2 linked regions of the Thermofilum uzonense genome follow. The protein of the gene in region 2 binds, or shares a complex with, the protein of the main gene of each other region. Links are inferred from orthologs where the notes say so. Each region holds a gene or a part of one and is shown on either strand. Other genes may lie near its edges.

Region 1 (11,076 bases), 220 kb from region 2 along the record:
GCTTGCAAACCCTATACGTTTAAAGATGCTTTCCCTAATAGCTGTAAAGCCAAGGCATGCATATGAGCTCTCGAAACTTCTAGGGCTCTCATACCCGCTTACACACCTTCATGTTTCCCTACTGGAAAGAACAGGCTTTATAAAGGGAGAAATAGTCCCAGGTCCTCGCCCCAAGAAGGTCTACTCTCTTACAGAGTTCAAAATAGTGGTTTCACCTGATCTTTTAAAGAGGATGGGTGAGAAACTTGAAGCTGAGTAACATAGTAGTTTTTGTACTGATGCTGGGGCTTGTAGCCCTTCTAGTCTTCTATATTCCTCTCGAAGTTATAAAAGGTGTATCCGCCCGAACCCTTGACCCGCTTTTTGGTGGTGTTGTGGCGGCTCTAAGTATCCTGTCTGGTGCGGCGCTAGGCTTCTTCAGTCTAGTTTTCACACTTGTAAAACCATTAGAGGAAGTGGGCGACCGAGGCATTGAGCTCAAAATGAGAGAAACAGAGAAGAAGATCCTAGCTTATCGTGCACGCCAGCGCGCAATGCTTGAAGAACTTGACGCGATCAAGAAGGAGCTCGAGGAGATACGTGATATCTTGAAGGAGGGGATGGGGGTTTGAGTGAAAAAGAGCTGAAGTATGTGGAACTCAGCGATGAAGAGGTTGAGGAGCTTGTGCTTAAGAGGCTTAAGGAGATAAGGGAGCTTCTTGAAGAGATAAAGAGAATATTCGAGAAGGCAGGTGTTTAGTTATGAGCGAGTTATTCGACTCGTACGAGTCAGCCTTGAGTGGGAAAAAAAGAAGAGGAAGTCTCAGCATCTCGGGGGCTGGAAAGGCTAACGGCGGATACTATCAGGAGATTAAGATAAGCGGGGCGGGGAAGGTTGAAGGCGACGTAGAATCCGAGAGGGTGAGTGTGGCTGGCTCCGCGGTCTTCAGTGGGAATGTAGTTGCAGTCGAGGCGAAGCTGGCGGGAGCAGTTAAAGTGCTAGGCTCTCTTAAGGCTAAAAGGGTTAGCTCTGCCGGCGCTTTAAAGGTTATGGGGTGTCTAGAGGCGGAGGAGGCACTATTAACCGGTGGGATTTCTATCGGCTGTCTAACGTTCACCTTCGCTAGAATTGAGGGGGGTATCCGTATCTTGGGTAAGACGGAGGGGGAACATTTAGTGCTGAATCTGTCTGACGAGTCAAAGGTTGGGGAGGTCTCAGTTAAGAAGCTTGAGGTCAAGACGGCTGAAAAGTATGGTGTGGTGAAGCTTATCAAGTTGCTTTCAGGAGGAGATGTGCCTGTCCTTGAGGCTTCAAAGATAGATGCTGAGGAGGTCACTATCTACAATGTGACTGTGAAGGCGCCTGTGCGTGCCAGGCGTATCATCCTGAGGGGTAAGGCACGAATAGAAGGCGAGGTTCAAGGAGAGGTAATACAGGAAAAATAAATCATTTATCTTCTTTCTTCCCAGCGAAGTACTCCTGAAGGGGCCCAAGTAGTTTGAAGAGTTCCATGGGAAGCACTATCTTTGTAGATGGGGAAGATGCTATCGCCTCGAGCGCTCCAAAGTACTGTAGGAGGACGGTCTTCGAGTCCAGTTTTCTAGCTTCCTCATCAACGTAGCGCAGGGCTAGGGCCTGACCCTCCGCCTTTAGTATAGCTGCTTGTTTTTCGCCCTCCGCTTTGAGGATGAGCGCCTCCTTTTCTCCCTGAGCCACACGTATGGCTGCTTCACGTTTTCCTTCAGCCTCGGTTACCATGGCTCTCCTGTTCCTCTCGGCGGACATCTGTTTAATCATAGCCTCTTGAACCTCCCGTGGAGGTATTATTTCACGTATTTCTACGGCTGTCACCTTGACGCCCCACCTTGCTGTCACTTCATCGAGCTTCTCACGGAGCACCTCGTTTATGTACTCCCGTTTTGCCAGAACCTGGTCTAGGTCAATATCGCCGACGACTGCACGTAAAGTTGTGGTAGCTATACCTATAGCCGCCCCCCTAAAATCGGATACTTCTACCACGCTTTTCGTCGGGTCTATGACCCTGAAGTATATGAGGAAGTCGATGTCTACGGGAGCATTATCCTTCGTGATGCAAGTCTGCTTCGTGACTTCTATATATTGTTCTCGAAGATCGACAACTATACCTCTATCGATGAAAGGAATTAGCAGCACGAGCCCTGGACCCGCGACCTTTACTACTCTTCCAAGCCTTAAAACAACTATTCTTTGATACTCTGGAACTATACGAATACTCGAGGCTATTATGCTGGCAAAGACTATCAAGACTACAAAGGCTAAGAAAACAGAGAGGGGACCCATATCAAAACATACACGGGGGTACTGTTTTATTTGCTTTCCGCAGGCCTCACCTTTAGAACGAGGCCCCTCACAGCTTCTACAATTATTCTCTGTCCTTCTCGTATTTCATCGTCGCTTTCTGCTGTCCAATCCTCTCCCTCTACATATACTACTCCTCTCTTTCCGGGTGTTATTCCTGTTTTCGCGTAACCCGTTTTGCCTATGAGTTTCTCCTCAAGGCTTAGCGTCTTCATCCCGAGGGTTTGAGAAGCCTTGTAGATTATGAGGGCTATAAAGACTCCAATTAATCCCAACAGGACTAGTGCAGTTACAGTGAATGATGAGAGAGCATGGTAGGGCTGAGTATAGTATTCAACAGCAATCCCAATACCGACTAGAAGTCCACCGCTAAGCCCAAAGACCTGTATACCCGGCTTGAAGAGCTCAAGGAGGATAAGCACTACGCCGAGTGAAACGAGTAAAAATGCATAAAGGTTGATCCCGATTAGGTTGAACGTGTAAAGTGCCGTTAAAATAAGGGCGCCCCCTATCACACCCCATCCCTGAAACCCCGTAACATGGAACTCCAGTGCTAGTAGAAGTACTCCTAGGACAGCCAAGAGGAGCGCAATACCAGGATCTATTAAAAGAGAGAGCGCCTCGCTGACCAGATCGTCTCTGAGGTATGAGATAGGCAATCCCTCAAGACCCTCCGCCCTTAATACCTCGCCGAGGCTCCCTGCCCTCGCGTCTGCAAGGCCTAAATCTAACGCCTCCCTCGCGGTAAACGCTTTATTTTCTATGACGAGTTCACGGGCAAGTAGATCAGGCTTTTGGATCTTTTTCTCTTCAAGAAGCCCAGTGAACCTCGAAATCATATAGGCCTCTGTCTTGTCATTTGACGGTGTTGGCTTACATGCTCCAATGACTGCGCCGTCACCGACATAGAGTTTTGAGGCTGCTAGCGCTACGCCGGTGGCTGCTGAGACGGCTTTAGAGCCTGGAGGCAGGAAAGCTATGGTTCTGCACTGGCAGGTCTTGAGGAGAGAGATTATCTCGTCCATGGACTTGACGTAGCCTCCATAACTATCAATTACCAGTATGAGAATGCCCCCGTTGACAATGGATAAGCCCTTCTTTACAAGGTAAACTTTCCCCTCATCAATACCGCCATGGATCTCTACTACAGCTACACTTTCTGGTTGTGCTTTACTGAGAGCAGCCAGAAGGAGACCGAGTATAATCACAAAAATTATGAACGAAGTTCTACGCATCTCGTGTTTTAAACAGCTCTTCCCTTATAAAGATTATAGTTTGCCTAGCAGATAAAGAGTTATAAAGCTTTAGAATCGTTTCCCCCTCCTAAAGGAGGATAGGACTAATCAATGCCTTAAAGCAATACTTGGAGCCTTTAAAACGCGAGTATATATACCAAGCAAAGTTTTCCTATTTTCCGTGAGTGAGATTAACGGCGTCATCTTCAACTTTGCATTCGGGCTCGCGTTAGGCTTACCTCTAGGCCTAGCAGCTTACAAGCTAAAATATCTCGACGCCAAAGCTGCGGCTTTAAGCATTATGTTCTCAGGCCTTTATTTCATGGGGGGTATCGGGCTTTACCTTGCGTCCCTCACATTTTTCTTCTCATCTTCACTTATAACAAAACTCGGCTATGCAAATAAGAGGCAAAAGGATGCTGCTGAGCGCGAGGGAGGGCGTTCTTCTAGCCAGGTGATAGGCGCCGGGCTTGTCGCCGCACTATTCACGGCTCTCCATGGACTCTTCATAGATTACCGTCAGAAACTACTGCCTACTGCTCTAGCCGTTCTTGCGGCATCAAACGCTGATACCTGGGCAGCTGAGCTAGGAGCCATTTATCCGGGTAGACCCCGGCTTATTACTCGTCCCTGGGTTAAGGTAGAGCCAGGCACCTCAGGCGGGATAACACCATTGGGCACAATGGGAAGTATTCTTGGAGCCGCGATTATAGGTGTAGTTGCGCTTCTAGAAAGCAATCTAGGCTTACTTAATATCAATCACGCATGTGTTCCTCTTATAATCGCGTTGGGCTGGCTGGGCGAAGTTCTTGACAGCGTTGTTGGAGCCACTTTACAGAGAAAATACTATTGTCCGCGTTGCAAGACGCTTACCGACAAAACAACGCATAGCTGTGGCGAGAAAACACTGCCGGCCGGCGGGTTCTCGTTTATAACAAACGAGGTGACAAACCTTATTGCTACTGGACTCGTGGGCTTACTTGGCTTTCTTATCCTTTGCTAAAGAAGGTAAAGGTGTAGGAGTAGTACAACACAATATATATGAGGAAAGCTATTGCCAGCAGCGTTACATATGGTAATAGTACCACGGCCCAGAACTTCTCCGTCGTGGGGGTTTCCATTGACTGGTCCGTTTTCGTGATAAATGAAGGGTCTAGAGGGTTGGCAGGTGTATACATGTATCTCTTCTCCTCGTATTCTCGGGAAGTTATCATTCGCATAGTCATATAAGCTATAATCTTGAGGTAAAGCGGCGTACGCTCAGGGAAGGTAGCCCTATTTCTCCAGTTATAGTATACGTTATAGGCTATATAACCCATAGATAGTATCCCTGCAAGAATTACAATTGTTGCGGGCGGGACGAGTGTCAGAATATTTCTGAGGCTTGGTGGCTCAGCGAAGGATATAAAGATAAGGGCGATAATGTCAGCCTCCCCTACTAGCTTAAACTTTAACGCTAAAATAGCCACTAGGAGAATAGTTATAATAGACACCGCATATAGTACCAGTTGTATTGTTTCCGAGAGGAACTCAAGGAGTAACAAGGGGGCTATAATAAGCGAACCGATAATCCATACTTTATCATCGACTTCTCTGCTTTGGTAGTCTGTAAAACCAGCTAACATCAATGTTGAAAAAGCAATCAGCCGTCGGATTAAAGGCAGTAAAGCAAAAATGTTGAACAATGATATCCCTGTTCTCAGAAGCCGAAAAGGCTTGAAAGACCCTCTTCAACAGTCTCCTCGGGCGCCTCCTCCTTTTTCTCTTCCTCTTTCTTAGCCTCCTCCGTCTTAGCCTGAACAGGGGCTGTTGTAGCGGGGGCCGTTGCAGGAGCCGCGGCAACAGGTACGGCCGCGGTCTTTATGGCTTCTTCGATGTTTATTTCCTTGAGAGAGGCTACCAAAGCTTTCAATCGTATCTCGTCGACCTGGATACCTGCCGCTTCAAGGATTTTCTTCACGCTTTCCTCTGTTATCTCTTTTCCAGCATGGTAGAGGATTAAGCTTGCATATACATACTCCATTCTTTCCACCGCGATTCTGCTTTTTACGCGTCAGTACTTAAAGCTTTTGCTTGATGTCTCTATGAATAATTATATAGGCGTCCCTGGGTTTCAAGAAGCAAACTTTGGTTTGGCAATAGGCAACACTAGTTTTCATTTCTATTGATAATTCTTGTGATTTCCCGTGCGAAAACGCTAATGGGGTCTTGTAAAGTTTTCTTAGCTCTCTGGATATATCGTTCGCGTTCTCCTGGTCCTGTCTCGAGAAGTAATAATTTTTCAATAAAGCTTTGAGGCAGAGGGGCCTTATAAAGTGGGAATCCTCTCTTTCTTATAAACTTGTGAACTTTTAGCTCGCCGGGATACGTCGAGATTGAAGGGGTTCCGAGGAGCGCGGACTCTGTGGCCATTGTGCCACCACCTGTAATGACAAGCCTTGCGTGGTACTCCAGGCTCACGAAATCTGTAGCCCCTTCAAGAATCTTTACCCTATTATTCCACCTAGAAAGCAGTCTTCTATATAGCAAGGCTTGATCCGGATAGCGTGGATACACGATAACTGTGAGATCTGTCCTCCTCAGAATCATTCTAGCTATAGAGAGAGGCATCCTAGTCGCGAAGGCAGGGGAAGGGTAGTAATATGATTTCTCCTCTCCTGGTCGTACTAACGCGTAACTGAAGGGCTCCAATCCGAGCTCCCTTGGGACCTTTGGGTCAGGTTTTTCACGTAGAATCCATGCTAGCTCGAAAACTCCTTCAAATCCCACTACTTCCACAAGCCTATTGTATTTTTCAAAATCTTCCAATAGGAAGTAAGGCGTCACAAATATCCTAGAGAGAGGAATCGTTAGCCTTGACACTGCATCTGAGTGCGGCGAGTCACTACTAGTTATAACTGGTATGCCGAGACCAAAGGCCACACGTACTGAGTCAGGTGAGACAAAGGTAAGGTGAACGTCCGGTTTTTCAGAAGACACTATATCAATAAGTTTCTCTTGCCGCTTTATACTTTCTCGAGTTTTGGCTATAGACGATGCTCCGGGATAGCGGCCTACAAGAAAGTGTTTTGACCATCTCTTGCTAGCCAGGTTGGCGTTAAGATCATAATCGCGAGTCGTTAAAAACACATTTTGCCTGCCGAATATGTCTTGAATATAAGAAAATAGGAGAATCTGTTTAGGGGTAAGCGCTTCTACCCATATCTTCACGCGTTTACCCTCTCCTCACCACTCAACACTTGTAGCGGGCCTCTCCTTAGGCTCCTCGTATGCCTCCTCAGGACCAACTTCTTCTAATTTTTTCGTGATGTAATACATTATCGCCGTTAGCGCCAGGAAGGTAACTGTTATTGCGAGACCGATGATTATCATTGTGTTTTTTGACGGTTCGGGTGCTAACCATGGGTATCCTCCGAGAACATAACTACCTATAATTATTGGGACTGGAAACCAGTAGAGAGTGATTCCTATCAGGGACATCAGCAGGACGACGACAAACTTCCCATTCATAGCCAACAAAACGCTAGAAGGCAGTGTGGTAAATAACGGTTTTGTTAAAAGATTACCCTGCGCCACAAATGCTTATATACTATGTCGACACTTATCCGGGTGGATGATGACGCCGTCCCAGTTGTGTGGAGAAGGGGATGACAGCCTCGCGACGATCTGATTAAATCTTTGCTCATGAATACTGCCACCCGCTCTGCGCCATTGGGGCGGGCTCCCGGTTACTCTTCTAGGGGGTTATTCTCTGGCTCCTGGTGACGTATTTTGCCTTTCTTCTTGGCAAGTGATACGACTCCGCTGTGTGAGATATAGGTCCCGATTCTCGTTGGTGTGGGCGGGCTGTATCCTGTCTTGTGAGTGATGTTCAAGCATGCGTTGATGTGCGCGTTTATCTCTAGACCCGCAGTTCTTGCACACAAATCGTAGCCTTCAGGGCGTACACCGGCATCCTGCCAGACTACAGGAAGGCACTCAACGGCATTGATGCAATGCTCAGGGAGCTAGAAGAACATCAAAGCAGGATCGAAGACCTCCTCGAGGAATGGGAAGCTGAGAAGACATACTAGGGATCTCCCTCTAAGAATCACTTTCACCGTTTACTCTTTCACTGTAATTTTTATAAGAGCTGCCACAGGTTATTTACCCGAGTCTAAGGATGGCTATACTGCGTAACCCCAGCGTCCTTTCACGTCAACATATACCTAGTCGTCTCCCACACCGTGAATCTCAGCTTGACATGCTTCAGACTCTCCTAAGGGACGCTGTCGAGGGCCCGCCCTTTTTTAAGGTGATACAACTGATCGGCCCGAAAGGTACGGGAAAGACTACTTCTTCACACCTGCTCTTGAAGTCTTTACGAGAGGAAAATCCACTCATCCAGCACGTCTACGTTAACCTCCGTGCTCTGGCAGACATATCTCCCTGGGTATTCTATTCACAGTTGCTTACAAAGATGGGCGGCAAAGCTTCACGCAGCCTGAGCGCGGGCGAGCTGTTTGACAAGTTCGTCTCATCCCTGCGCAAAGAAAAGGGAAAGACATTCATTTTAACCATCGACGAAGCAGACCAGCTTTCGGGCTACCGTTCGCTAAGAGGTGGACAAATAGTTTACAACTTGACCAGGCTTTCCGAGCTCGGCGTCGAGAATGTTAGTGGTGTGATATTCATTTCGAGGGATGAGAGCTGGTCTCAACGCCTTGCTCCTGAAGAGCAGTCCTCGCTCGGCAACATGATAGTAAACTATCCCGCTTATACTCGTGATCAATTGGTCGATATAATCCTCTATCGGGCATCCGAGGCGTTTGTCATTGGAACTTTTCCCGAGGCTGTTGCAGAGTATCTGGCCGAGGTCACTGTTACTCTCTTCGACTCTGACTTGAGGAAGGCTCTTGATATCCTGCTTATTGCAGCGCAAATAGCTGAGACCAGCAAAGATGAGAAGCTCTCCTATAACCACATAAACAGGGCCATAGAGCAGGGCTTGCGTGAAAAATACCTTTTCTCTATCAACCCTGAAACGCTTGGAACAGCTGAACGCGTAGTATTGTCCGCTATATTATTGGCTTCAAGGCAGCTGAACCAAAGCTTTATCACTCTCAGAGATATCCAGAGGTACATTGAGCTAATCTGTGAAAATTATCGGCTCAGGAAGCTCACACCCCGCGAAACGGACGAGGCTCTACAGAGGCTCACCGACGAGGGGTACATACAGTTCAAGGGTCCTTTGAGAGTATATATCACCATGCTGCCGCCCCCCGCACGTCAGGAGGGCTTGCCAGACCTGGTAGAGAAGCTCCTAGGAGTTAGCGCCTAAATACGTGATAAAAGTTTAATTGGCGTTAACTTTTACATGAAAGCGGGATGAGTGGTCACACCACGCGTAAGCTCGGGAAAACACTGAGCTTTAGACTAAGGTACCTTGAGAAAATCCTAAGGGGTGAAAAAACTACCACCATTAGGAAGGGTATTCTTCAACCGCAAAGCGATGAGGTCTTCCTGGAGAGTGGAGGACAGATATATGGAGAAGCGCGCGTAAAATCACTTAGGTTTACGAGGGTCTCGGAGCTCACAAAGGATGATGCCTTGAAGGATGGTTTTAATAGCCTAGAAGATCTCCTGGATGCCTTGAAGGAAATCTATCCAGATATAAAGGAGGACGACTGGGTCACCATAATCTCTCTCGAAGAGATTACACGTTACTCATCTCCCGTTCCAGTGAATGAAATAAAGAGTTTAAAGGCGGTAGATCCTTCTCTAGTGGCCCGCTTAGCATTAGCTTACGGCATCGACGAGTCCCAGATACATCGCGTTGTATTAGCGAAACTAGCCTTAGGATATACCACCGGGAAGGTAGCTGAAGACCTCGGCCTACCCGAGCCTCAAGTAAAAGAGATCTTAAACAATTATGCGCTAAAACTTCGGTCGAAAAATCTTCTCTTATAGCTTGTCTAGCTATAACGTTATTAAACTTGTTATGCGACTTTAAGCTCAGAGTTTAATGATGCTAACAATAATAGCTCACGGCGACATAGACGGCATGGTCTCCGCAGCTATAATAATTTCATATTATCTCAAAAACAAGGAGGGGGTGAAGTATAAAGTATATTTCTCGCAGCCTTTCTCTCTTCATAACACCCTTCAAAGAATACACTTTACCTCGGGTGAAGTCTATATTCTTGACATCGCATTCAACGAGGAGTACTGGGAAACAACTAGTCAAGCCCTCTCGTTCCTAACCAGAGTCGCGCAAACAACATGGATTGATCATCATCCCTCAACAATTTTTCATAAAGATAAAATTACAGCTACAGGTGTGAATGTCCTGGCCACACCCGCCCCATCTACAGCCTCGCTCCTGGCCAATCTAATACCGCTTACCATCGACCCAGACTTCTCTCTAAGACTAATAAAGCTTGCAGAGCTAACAGACACACCAAACCCTGATCCTAGCGTAAGGGAGTTAGGGCTTGAGTCGGCAGCCGAGATACTAACCGGCGCTATCGCCTTAGAGCCTCGTGACGACGATCTAAGGAAAAAAATAATCGAGAGCTGGGTTAAGAAGCGCATACTTGTTCCTGAAGAGGCGGTATTAAGGTTTCAAGAAAGTGAAGAGAAGCTGCAAAGACTGCTTAAAGAGGTAAAAAACAGGGTAATATATGACTCACCTGTCTTACGCATTATAGATCTAAGAGACCTTAGAGTATATGGGTTCTCAGGCAGAATAGCTTCACAGGAGGCTGCTGCACAGAGGAAAATTATCTTAATACTCTTCCGGATAGGTCAAAACATAGTCGTGATAACGGGTAGAGCACCAACAGGTTTTCCCGTAAATCTAGCTCAACTATTCTCACGTTTCTCCGAGGAATTAGGGGTAAGCGGGGGTGGACACAACTACGCCGCCTCCTTGAGAGTTCCAGCAGGCATTGCAGACAAGGTGGTTAGACAAATCATCAACGAAGTGGAGAAGGCTCAAGAGGTTCTAAATCAAGGTTAGCTAATTGAGACTCGCTTTATTGCTGGGTGTTCGAGAATTCTATCGATAACCTCGCCCGGAACATTCGAAGAGACTACGACGTATAGTTTCGGCTCCTCATAGATGTTTGGATCCTCGGCGACCACTTGGAGAATATTTATGTTTTTCTCAGCAAGTGCGTTCGCTACCCAGGCCAGTATGCCAGGCTGGTCTCTGTGAGTTTCCACGATAAGACACCTATACCCTAGAAGCTTCGAGACCTCGACTAGAGATGGACCTGCGGGTCTCAATCGACGGAAAAACTCTCTGAGGAAACTATCCTCGCGTATAGCTCGGAGAGTCTCTATAACTGTTCGCCTATCGACGCCTGCTTCAAGCGCGATTGACTTGAAAGGCACCTTGATTCTCTCGCCTAAGGTTACAGTATTTTCACGGACACTCAAGCCGTACTTTAGTAAGACTTTGAGTACCTCAAGTTTTTTCGTATGACCCTTTACGGTCTCTGTAAATTTCTCTACAAGCTTCTTATCCACGCATAATCCTTG
Region 2 (11,303 bases):
ATATCTATAGAGCATGAACGTGTGAATCCTCTTGTGGCTCCCGGCCTCGCAGAGGTAACTCTTGGTATTGAGGTCCCCTCACGTGAAGTTATTAACCTGCTAATTGTAAGATTAAAGGAGCAAGGTCTCAGCTTTGAGGTGGTTTGAATGTCAAAGGAGGTAATTTTTACTGATAAGGCTCCAAAGCCTATAGGACCTTACAGCCAGGCAGTCAAGGCGGGAGGATTCATTTTTGTAGCTGGACAGATTCCGATAGATCCTAAAACGGGGGAACTAGTGACGGGGGGTATAAGGGAGCAGACGAAGCGCGTATTTGAAAACATAAAGGCGATCCTTGAAGCAGTGGGCGCCAGTCTCGAGGACGTTGTTTACGTCACTGTGTACCTTAAGGATCTAGGGATGTTCAAAGAGTTTAACGAGGTATACTCCTATTACTTTCAGAAAGACCCCCCGTCTAGGGTGACAGTCCAGGTAGCCGACCTCCCTCGAGGGGCTCTCATAGAAGTCTCCGTGATAGCAGCATCAAGACGATAAACACTGCTGCCGCCCTGCGTCACTGGGAGCCGGCTCCCGGTCATCTCTCTAAAGAGTTTTTCTCCTGGTGGTTGTAGCTTTTGCTTCTAGTCTTTTGCTGTGGCTTTGCTGTATGGGGGCGTAGGCTTCGATCTTGCTTGGTATTGGCGGGTTGTATCCCGCCTTTCTGGTGGTGTTCAAGCATGTGTTTATGTCAGCGTCGATCTCTAGGCTGCAGTTCCTGCACATGCATCGGAGCTTTCAGGGCGTACACCGGCATCCTCCCAGACTACAGGGTGGCGTTCGACAGCATGGATGCAATGCTGAGGGAGCTAGAAGAGTATAGGAGCAGGATTGAAGGCTTCCTCGAGGAATGGGAAGCGGAGAAGACATACTAGGATCTCTCCAAGATTATAGAGATGGGCTAGTGCGGGGGCCGGGATTCGAACCCGGGCAGGCCGACGCCAGCGGAGCCTGAGTGTGGGCCCCTCATAGGGACCGCCCCCTTTGACCTAGCTCGGGCACCCCCGCTAGTGATCATAACTGAGTGAAAAGTAAAATATTTTTCTTCCGTGAAGGCGGGAAAACATATATAAATTGTTTTTTCTTTATGCTGAGAGGGTTTCAATGGTCAAGGTATTTCAAGTCGAGGAAAGAGTTCCAGTACCAGAGAACGTAAAAGTTTCCATCAATAACAAGAGAGTTGTAGTCGAGGGGCCACTCGGAAGGACTGAAAAGGACTTTAGCTTTGCTAAGAAAATAGAGATCACATATGAAGACAATCAAGTGAAAATAGAGGCTTTTCTCGCCAACAAGAGGGAATACTCTCTTGTCAAGACAATCGCTGCGCACATCAATAATATGATTGTAGGGGTGACTAAGGGATTCCGCTACAAGATGAAAATAGTGTACGCACACTTCCCGATGAACATAAAGGTCGACAAGGATAAAGTGATCATCGAGAACTTTCTCGGGGAAAGAGGTAAGAGATATGCTGAGATTCTCCCAGGAGTTAAAGTGAAGGTCGAAAAGGAAGACATTATAATAGAGGGCATCGACAAGGAGGCTGTCGCCCAGACAGCCGCTAGGATTCATCAAGCAACTCAGTTGAGGGGCGATAGGAGGCCAAGTCCTCATGGACGCGAAGGAACAGGTCCTGGCGTGCTCGACGGGATCTACCTATACGCTGTAGAACACATGAAGGCTTAAACCTCATGCAGGTTCACATAGGAGTCGACGACACAGATTCTCCACAAGGGTTTTGCACGACATTCCTTGGTTTTCTACTTACTCTCGAGTTTAAGAGGCTTGGCCTCACATTCCTGGATTTGCCATATCTGGTCAGGCTAAACCCTAATGTTCCATTCAAAACGCGCGGCAATGCGGCTATATCACTTCACCTAGAAGCACCCAATTTGACCATAGAAGAAGTGGTGAAACTACTCTCGAATCTAATATCAAAGTATTCAGAGAAACATGGAAAGACTTCTCCCGGCTTTGTAGTTGTTGTTGGAGAAGTCAACGAGGAGTTAAGGAAGCTCTACTCCAGAACTTTGAGGGAAGTCGTCCCGCTATCATACGTCAAGGAACAGATCAAAAAAGGTGCCTACGGTGAGGTCGTGGTAGGAGGTATAGGTAGGGGTAGAGGCGTCGTAGGGGCTCTAGCAGCTGTGGGGGCTTATCCCCTCGAGGATTACACGTATGAGTTGCTCCTTTACAGGGATCACATGGAAAGAGAAACAAGTAAGTTGGTTGACGAAGAAATACTCATAGAGTTCGACAGGAAGCACAGACCGCTGGTATTCGCTACATATGACTACGTAGAAAAACGGCTGCTCGCGGTACCACGCGGAGCAGATCCCGTGCTGCTTGGAGTTCGTTCACTAAGCCCTAGACCTCTCTTAGAGTTTCTCGAGGTTTATGCCTCAAGGGCTTTAAAGAGCAAGCCGGTTGGCTACATCATCTATAAGACAAACCAGGCTACGAACAGTCATCTGCATCTTAAAAAAGAGGTGGGCCAGGTACGGCCATATGACTCCGTGGTAGTTGAGGGAGTCGTTAAGGGATACCCCAAGATAATCGAGTCGGGTCATGTTGTTGTCGAGCTCTGTGACGGTGAGGGTTGTGTTGAAGTAATGTTTTATCGCGAGACAGGCAGGCTTAACAGAGTTGCGAGGCTTCTTAGGCCAAGCGATAGGATCGAGGTTGGAGGTGGAATTATTCCTAGAAAAGGCTTAACCTTGAACGGAGAGTACGTGCGCATTATATCACTTCAGATGGACGTTATCATCCGAAACCCTATTTGTCCCAGATGTGGAGCACGGATGAAGTCGGCTGGTAAAGGAAAAGGTTACAAGTGTCTAAAATGTGGTTACAGGGCAAAAACACTCGAGAAATCTATAGAAGAGCGGCCCCGCATCTTAGAGCCGGGACTATACGTCCCCAGCATGAGAGCGTATCGTCACTTGACTAGGCCAAGAGAGATTGTAGGATTAGCACCGGAGCCTCTAGGAATTCTGCTTAGCAAAGGCGTCTTTGCTTCAAGAATGATTAGTCTGAATCCAGGGAAACAAGAAGAAATATGAAGACTATAATGTGGATGGTTTTCCGGGGGTTATGGGCCAAGGAAGTCCTCTATTCTTGGAAGCTTCTTTGGTAGACCCTTACGTTCCCTAATAGCGAGGGCTATCTCTTCTAGCTGTGAGGATGGGACGGGAGCCCATCTGTAGAATTCGTATGCAAAGAAAGCCCTCCCCTGTGTAGCCTCTCTTAACTCGTCTGCGATGTTAAAGCTTTCGGCAACGGGCAGCTCTGCCAAGACACGCATCACCATGCCCTTCTCCTCCATACCCATGATTTTCCCTCTGTGCCTGTTAAGGACATTAAGTACGCCGCTTACCTGAGCTGTAGGGACCTTAACGTCTACCTTCAGGATTGGTTCGAGAAGTGTTGGCTTACCCGAGAGAAGGGTTGCCATTATACTGTTCTTTGTCGCCGGCATTATCTGGGCGGGGCCTCTATGGGCAGGATCCTCGTGTAGCACGGCATCTACCAGAACAACTTTAACGCCTCTGACTGGTTCCTGGGCAAGAGGTCCAGCCTCCATTGTCCACCTGAAGCCCTGAACTATTGTGTCCTTTACTTCGCGAAGGTACTGTATACCCGAGGTCTTGTTTAATATTATGTTGAAGTTCTCATCGATGTCCCATATGTTGCGAGCCTCGTCTGTGTCCCATCCAGCGTATTCTCTTAGTATCTGAGCCCTTTCCCGCCAGTCTTGGTCCGCAAAAACCTTGCCTTCCTGGAGAAGTTTTATTGTTTCCTCGTTAAGTGGCTCTGCATAGAAGTAGAGCTTATTGTGCTTATTGGGTGATTTTCCTTCAAATACCTGGCCTTTCTCTCTTATAGTTTCCCTGTATCTCACGATAGGCGGAGACGTGACTATTTCAATACCCGTTCTTTGCTTAAGCTCCCAGAGTGTGATTTCTAGGTGCAACGTGCCCACACCGCTCAGGAGGTACTCGCCGGTCTCCTGGTTAATATATACTTTTAGCGTGGGGTCCTCTATGGCCAGTTTCCTCAAAATGTCCACGAGTTTTGGTAAGTCGCTACTTTTCTTAGGCTCCAATGCGATTGTCACAACGGGCTCCGCAACGTATGTCAGGTGTTCAAAGGGAGTCATTGAATCCTTGAATTTGGTGTCAACAACAGTTTCACCTGCTCTAGCCTTCTCCAAACCAAGCATAGCAACGATGTTTCCGGCAGATATTTGTTCTGTCTTCTCTCTATAGGGTCCCATGTAAAGGCCCACCTGGAGTACTCTAGCTGAGTCTTTTGCGTTGAGCAGGTAGACTTCTTGACCCTCTGTAACCGTTCCGCTGAAAACACGTCCCGTAGCGACATGACCTGCGTGCGGGTCTATAGTTATCTTGCTAACAGCGACCACTGTTGGCCCGTCGGGGTCACATTCGAGCATGGCTTTACCTATCTCGCTATTAAGATCTCCGCGCCACAGTTTCGGGACTCTATATCTCTGGGCCTCGCGTGGATTCGGTATGTGTTCTACAACCATGTCCAGAAGCGCAACGTACAGGGGGAACTCCTGGGCGAGCTGTTCCTTGTTATCATGCAGGTAAGCGTCCACAATATAGTCGAATTTCACCCCCTTCTCAATCGCGAGAGGGACGGTGAGCCCCCACTTGTGAAGCGCGCTTCCAAAGGCAACTTGTCCTTTCGAAAAATCAACCTTCCACTTGTCTTTGAACTCCTTGTCCGCGTAAAGGTCTATTAGAGCATTGAACTCCTTAACTATCTCGATAAAACGCTGCTGGATTTCTTTTGGCTCAAGCCGGAGCTCCTTAATCAGCCTATCAACCTTGTTTATATAAAGTAAAGGTCTAACATACTCCTGTAGCGCCTGTCTTACCACGGTTTCGGTCTGAGTCATTACTCCCTCAACAGCATCTACTACGACAATACCGCCGTCCATCATTCTAAGGCTTCTTGTTACATGTCCAGTAAAGTCAACGTGTCCAGGAGTGTCCACAAGGTTGATCACATAGGGCTTGCCATGCCACTCGTGGTAGAGTGAAACGTTGGCCGCTTTCACCGTCATCTGTCTCAGCTGCTCGATCTCGACGTAGTCTAGCGCTAGTGCCTGTCCAGCCACCTTAGGACTCAGGATGCCTGCCCCCATCAGGAGGGAGTCAGAAGTCGTAGTCTTCCCATGATCCACGTGGGCTAGAGTACCTATATTCCTCACTTGCTCGACGTTCCTCATTATTTTGACGATATCGGAGACCTGTTTATAGCGGACCATCCTTCACACCCATTTCGCTAACGAAAAACGGCTAACCTTTTATAAATCTTGTCGGGGTTCTCGTAGAGCCCGCCTACTTATACTGTTTTGGTTAAGCCGCCTGCGCCACTGAGGGCCTGCCCCCTTCACCCCTCTGGAGGGTTATGATTTGCTCCTGGCGGTGTTGTCTTTCTTCTTGGTGAGGTCTATGATGCCTTGGCATGTCGGGGTGTAGGCTTCGATTCTCGTCTGTGTGGGCGGGCTGCATCCTGTTTTGTGGGCGATGTTTAAGCATTCGTTGATGTCTGCGTTTACCTCGAGGCCCCCAGTCTTGCACATGCTTCGCTACGCTGTCGTCCTCCCAGACTACATGGTAGCGTTCGACGGCATCGATGCATTGCTCAGGGATCTAGAAGAACATCAAAGCAGGATCGAAGGACTCCTCGAGGAATAGGAGACAGAGAAGACATATTAGTGATCCCGCAAGATTATTGTTCGGTTTATCCTGGCTATTTTCCCGACTGGGACTTGACCAGAGGATGTAGAGCCACGTATTACGTCATAGGAAGCAGGGGGTAAGGTTGCATTATAGCTTACCTGTGAAGTAGAGGATCTGCCTAAATAAATTTTTAAATGTTTTTCTCCGCAAGTTCACGGAACTTTTGCGCAAGATTTCGCAGCTCGGTTTCCAATGATTCAATTCTCACATTGTATTCCTTTTTATCAAGTCTACCCACGCGGTAGTTTCGCTCTATTTTTTCAATCTCGTTCATCCTCTGATGTATTCCCTCCTTTATTCTCACCATCTCATTGGTTATTTCACGCCCAGCATCGCCTAGCTGCCCTAAAAGCTTCGAGACCTCTGTCTCGAGTGCGGTGTCTCTTTTCTCGTATTCCCGGATCACGGATACGATCTTCGTGGTTCCGGCTTTTCTGGCACGTAGGCTGTTCAGGTTCTCGATGGCTGTGATCAGAAGTTCTTCGCGGCGTAGGAGTATTTTATATATTGCTTCTGAAACCTCTCTCGGAACAGTTGTAGCGGTTAATACCTTTTCCTTTGCCTTCTCGACCTTGTTACGTCTAATTCTCGCAACTGCGAATACACCTGTAGCTAATAAGAGGATTAAAACAAGTAGAATCATTACCGTCTCGGCCAAGCTCAGACCTGTTGAAGGCTTAAAAACAATGTTCGAAACAGGTACTCTCGGATAGAGGTCAGCCTGGAAGAGGGGTCCTACAGGCTTTAAGACGTAGCATTGAAGGCTTCCAGTTACTGTCTCACCTGTGGTAAATTCCTGCGGGACTGTCAGCGACCCTCTTATACACAGCTTAACACTGTAGTCCGTTACGACAAAGCCAAGCCCCATGTATGCGTTGATCATGTTGCTACGGTTCGTATGATACCTTAGTGTCAGGACGGTTCTCTGTCCCACAAGCTGAACGGATGACATGAGTGTGATTAATATCAGAGTAGAATTTGAAGCGTTGTAGCTGTGCCAATAGTTCCTGGGATAGGGGCCCAGAAGCCCCTCGGCTCCATCAAAGACATAACTTACTGGAAGAGCTATCGCTAGGGACGTTATTGGATAGTTTGACAGTTGAAGTATCTCAACTGTGTCCTCGTAAACTATTTTGTCTGCCTCCAAGATTATTGTTCGGTTTATCCTGGCTATTTTCCCGACTGGGACTTGACCAGAGGATGTAGAGCCACGTATTACGTCATAGGAAGCAGGGGGTAAGGTTGCATTATAGCTTACCTGTGAACCCATTACTTTTCCAAAGGTGCTGTTGACATTTATCCCCGTGGAAAACGATGCAGTGCCACTAACGTTTGTAGCGTAGCCGAACGGGCTTAGAGGGATCGGGAACCTTATCTCGATCGTGGTGAGATTACTCGTTACTATGTCAAAGACAAAAGTAATGTTGACCTGCCTGGCGGGATCACTAAATGCAAACTTCATCTGACTCTTATCCACGACGGCTAACACATTCCTCTGCCTCTCCGTCTGAGCTACAGCTAGTACAAGTTTCCCAGTATAGCCTGAGACATTAAAAGAAAGTGAGGTCGTGGGCTCGGGAAGCTCTATATGATAAAATACTAGTCCATAACCATACTCGATGCGCGCACTAACAGTGGCCTTGGCCGGAATTGAGGGCTGAGCCGTCAGCAACGGTGCTAGAAATAGGGGCATCCATAATAGGATTGCTAGTATCTGGCTCAGAGTTTTGCGGTCCATTTAATCCCCTCTTGCTTAATCATCGCAGTTATAATTCTTTTTCCAGAGCCACTAGTTTTTTAATTTCTACTTCTTGTAGGTTCAAGGGAATATTAAGTGAAGGTTTTCATCGAGACGTTTGGCTGCTGGCTGAACAAGGGAGAAAGCGACATAATGAAGACTCTCTTAAGAGAAAGAGGACACGAGGTTGTAGACACACCAGAAAAAGCTGACACCGTGATTGTCAACACATGCGCTGTGAGAGGGGACACTGAGACGAAGATCTTTAGGGAACTAACGAGGCTCGAAGCCCTGAGGAAAAAGACCGGCTTCCGACTAGTCGTGACGGGCTGCCTCACAAACGTTCGACCCAAGTCTATCCTTGAGATTGCTCCCGAAGCCAGCCTAGTGGAGCCCGACTCCCTTGAGAGAATAGTAGAGGTTGTCGAATCCGAAAAACAGTTGCTTCTTCTACGCAGCTATCCTCGCATGAGAAACGTTCTGCCGGAGTTTGAAGGAGGCGTGACATATATCCTCCCAGTCCAGTCGGGTTGTCTCGGAGCGTGCTCCTTTTGCATCGAGTGGGTTACCCGTGGCTTAGGAGTAAAGAGTTACCCCTTGGACAGCATTGTCAAGGCCGTAGAAAATGCAGTGAAAAAAGGGGCAAAGGAGGTATACCTCGTCGGTCAAGATCTCGCCACTTACGGCTACGACCTTGGAACAAACCTCACGGCCCTGATCGAGGAGATTCTCCAAACAGTGAAAGGAGAATACAGAATAAGAATAGGAATGATGGAACCCATGCTCCTCAGGTCGCAGATAGATGGACTTCTAACCCTTGCGAGAGATGAGAGGCTCTATAAATACTTCCACATACCTGTACAATCAGGAGACGACAACGTCTTAAAGCTGATGAACCGAAAGTACACGGTTTCCGAGTACAGGGATCTAGTAGGTCGGATCCGGTCCCAGGGCTTATCCTCAAGCATAGCTACCGACATAATAGTAGGCTTCCCCGGCGAGGACGAAAATGCTTTCAACAACACTCTCAGGCTGCTAGGCGAGCTGATGTTCGATAAGGTTCACATAGCGAGATACACTTTGAGGCCCTTCACGAAAGGCTATCTTATGAAAGGACCCCCAGAGCCCCTCAAGAAGCTTAGAAGCAAAATCGCTACAGAACTCTCGTTCAGAATAGCCTATGAGATTAACAGGAAATACCTTGGAATGACAAAAGAGGTTCTAATAAACTCAGTTTCAATGAGAGGCGATTTTACCGGGCGAACACCAGAATACAAACCGGTGGTATTCAAAGACTATGACCTCGAACTAGGTGCCTTTGTAAAAGCGAGAATAGTAGATGCTTCACCCTTACATCTCGTAGGCGAGGTTGTAGACTAGCCACTCCAGCTCTCTAGGTACTTCTTCTGCTCCTCTGTAAGCCTCTCTAGGCGGACACCTAACGCCTTGAGCTTTAGCAGAGCTACGCGGTTGTCTATGCTGCGCGGGAGCTTATACACCTTTTTGTCCAGCTTTTCCCACTTTTTCACTATTGTCTCAACAGCGAGCGCCTGGTTCGCGAACGACAAGTCCATCACTTCACTTGGGTGCCCCTCAGCTGCGGCAAGGTTTACAAGCCTTCCCTCACCTATAAGATAAACTTTCCTCCCGTTAGGGAGCCTGTATTCCCGGACATTCTCGTTTATATCTCTTGAGCCTACGGCTATCCTTTCGAGATCGCGAACAGATATTTCGACGTTAAAATGCCCAGCATTTGCAAGTATAGCCCCATCCCTCATCTTTAGCAAATGTTCCGCACGGATAACATCGGTATTACCAGTCGCTGTTATGAACACGTCGCCGGTCTCGGCAGCAGAGGACATGTCAGTGACGTAGAAGCCCTCATAGTATGCTTCGAGGGCCCGGACAGGATCGACCTCTACAACAGTCACGCGTGCACCCATCCCTCTTGCCCTCCAGGCTATTCCCCTTCCAACCCACCCGTAACCAGCAACTACGACGTTTTTACCCGCGAGAAGAATGTTAGTAGCTCTCAATATTCCGTCAATAGACGACTGCCCTGTGCCAAACCTATTATCAAACATGAACTTGGTCAAGGAGTCGTTTACTGCAAAAACAGGGTAAAGGAGCTTTCCCTCCTTTTGGAGAGCTTTAAGTCTGATGACACCTGTGGTTGTCTCCTCAGTCCCCCCTCTTATCTTCTCCACGATGGAAGAGGAGAGAACCTTAGACCCTATCTCGTAGTCTATCCCACGCGCTTCACCTAACGCTACCTTGTGCAACATGACTGTTAAGTCTGCTCCATCATCCATCGTAACGTCTGGTCCCATCGAGGCTGCAGACGCGATCGCGGCGAAGTAGTCTTTCTCGCTCATCCCCCTCCAGGCGTAGACATGTATTCCCTCCTTAGCCAGGTATGCTGCGACATGGTCCTGAGTCGATAGTGGGTTTGAAGCCGCTAGAGCGATCTCGGCTCCGCCGTCTCGCAAGGTGAGCATTAGTACAGCGGTCTCCTTCGTTACATGCATACATGCAGCTATCCTCACGCCTTTCAAGGGTTTCTCTTTTTGGAATCTTTCGCGGATTAGTCGAAGCACCGGCATGTTCTGCTCTGCCCACTCGACTGCCAGTTTGCCTCGGTCAGCGAGTGAGATGTCTTTAACCTTATATTTTTCAGGCATTTTTGTTTCCTCGTGTTAATTCAAACAGGCACGGCTTTAACTAGTTTATTGTCGCTAGCCTAAGATTAGCCACCCCTCCTGCCCTGCGTCACTGAGGCGTGCTCCCGGTTACCCTTCTAGGGGTCATTGTTTTTGCTCCTGGTTGTCGTATCTTGTCTTTCTTCTTGGTGAGGTCTATGATGCCTTGGCACATCGGGGTGTAGGCTTCGATTCTCGTCTGTGTGGGCGGGCTGTATCCTGCTTTGTGGGCGATGTTCAAGCATGTGTTTATATCAGCGTCGATCTCTAGGCCGCAGTTCCTGCACATGCATCGAAGCCTTCAGGGTGTATGCTGACATCCTCCCAGACCACAGGAAGACACTCGACAGCATCGATGCAATACTCGAGGAGCTAGAAGAGCACAGGAGCATGCTCGACGGCCTCCTCGAGGAATAGGAAGCGGAGAAGACATACTGGGATCTCTCCAATATTATAGAGATGGGCTAGTGTGGGGGTCGGGACTTGATCCCGGGACCACCACCGCTCTGGAGGATCCCGCCAACCATGATTGGACTATGAATAGAAAAGAACGAATGAATACGGAGGAATACAAGGCTTAGAGAAGAGCTTCATCAAGGTAGTGTGCGCACTGGCATCCACGCTTCTCGGGTATTCTCGGTACCAGTGCAACTAGGAGTCTGCGAACTTTTTCCGTGTTTTCGGACATTACCCTTGCGACTTCCATTGCTGTAACGGGTTTCTCCGCCCAGACATCGTAGTCCGTCACCATGGCTATGTTCAGGAAACACATGCGGGCTTCCCTGGCCAGGTTCACCTCAGGCACTAGCGTCATACCTACTATGTCTGCTCCGAACTGTCTCCATAGCTTCGACTCAGCCCTAGTAGAGAACCTCGGCCCTTCGATGCACACATAGGTTCCCTTCTCATGTACCTTGATATTTAATTCTCGCGCAGCGTCTAGACAGAATCTGCGAAGCTCGGGACAGAACGGGTCAGCCATGGATACATGGGCGACTACCGGCCCATCATAGAATGTGTAAACTCGATTTTTAGTCATATCGATGAACTGATCAG

Evidence for each region.
Region 1: the proteins of MA03_RS06540 (region 2) and rpl12p are in contact, whole or in part, in a crystal structure (PDB 5H7L), measured with the Pyrococcus horikoshii proteins. The link is inferred for Thermofilum uzonense from one-to-one orthologs. Residues at the interface, in WP_048053510.1 of Pyrococcus horikoshii: Pro161, Met164, Met165, Phe168, Ser169, Ile172, Val195, Glu196, Phe202, Leu211, Ser212, Val213, Met216, Lys222, Phe223, Asn224; in WP_010886059.1 of Pyrococcus horikoshii: Leu100, Ala101, Gly102, Leu103, Ser104, Ala105, Leu106, Phe107, Gly108.

The regions. Positions count from the first base shown.
Region 1 is NZ_CP009961.1:1,047,470-1,058,545, reverse strand. Bases 3,914-6,595 are described here. They hold rpl12p (50S ribosomal protein P1), read right to left. Parts: upstream 5,576-6,595; coding sequence 5,252-5,575; downstream 3,914-5,251. Other genes in these bases: MA03_RS05375 (DUF354 domain-containing protein), read right to left, coding at 5,701-6,595; MA03_RS05385 (hypothetical protein), read right to left, coding at 4,542-5,177; MA03_RS05390 (DUF92 domain-containing protein), read left to right, coding at 3,914-4,555. Outside these bases: MA03_RS05415 (ArsR/SmtB family transcription factor), read left to right, coding at 1-259; MA03_RS05410 (hypothetical protein), read left to right, coding at 246-611; MA03_RS09010 (hypothetical protein), read left to right, coding at 608-739; MA03_RS05405 (hypothetical protein), read left to right, coding at 742-1,425; MA03_RS05400 (SPFH domain-containing protein), read right to left, coding at 1,427-2,299; MA03_RS05395 (NfeD family protein), read right to left, coding at 2,326-3,552; more of MA03_RS05390, read left to right, coding at 3,734-3,913; more of MA03_RS05375, read right to left, coding at 6,596-6,762; MA03_RS05370 (hypothetical protein), read right to left, coding at 6,778-7,062; MA03_RS08705 (hypothetical protein), read right to left, coding at 7,281-7,478; MA03_RS05365 (Cdc6/Cdc18 family protein), read left to right, coding at 7,715-8,872; MA03_RS05360 (ASCH domain-containing protein), read left to right, coding at 8,920-9,501; MA03_RS05355 (DHHA1 domain-containing protein), read left to right, coding at 9,557-10,552; MA03_RS05350 (hypothetical protein), read right to left, coding at 10,549-11,064. UniProt on the Methanocaldococcus jannaschii protein: Forms part of the ribosomal stalk, playing a central role in the interaction of the ribosome with GTP-bound translation factors.
Region 2 is NZ_CP009961.1:1,262,180-1,273,482, reverse strand. The notes cover bases 2,731-5,639. They hold MA03_RS06540 (elongation factor EF-2), read right to left. Parts: upstream 5,333-5,639; coding sequence 3,128-5,332; downstream 2,731-3,127. Other genes in these bases: MA03_RS08760 (hypothetical protein), read right to left, coding at 5,474-5,639; MA03_RS06545 (tRNA(Ile)(2)-agmatinylcytidine synthase), read left to right, coding at 2,731-3,098. In the rest of the region: ilvA (threonine ammonia-lyase), read left to right, coding at 1-147; MA03_RS06565 (RidA family protein), read left to right, coding at 148-534; MA03_RS08765 (hypothetical protein), read left to right, coding at 717-911; MA03_RS06550 (50S ribosomal protein L6), read left to right, coding at 1,141-1,722; more of MA03_RS06545, read left to right, coding at 1,728-2,730; more of MA03_RS08760, read right to left, coding at 5,640-5,650; MA03_RS06535 (hypothetical protein), read right to left, coding at 5,941-7,548; MA03_RS06530 (tRNA (N(6)-L-threonylcarbamoyladenosine(37)-C(2))-methylthiotransferase), read left to right, coding at 7,645-8,928; ahcY (adenosylhomocysteinase), read right to left, coding at 8,925-10,229; MA03_RS06520 (hypothetical protein), read right to left, coding at 10,318-10,536; MA03_RS06515 (S-methyl-5'-thioadenosine phosphorylase), read right to left, coding at 10,825-11,303. UniProt on the Methanocaldococcus jannaschii protein: Catalyzes the GTP-dependent ribosomal translocation step during translation elongation.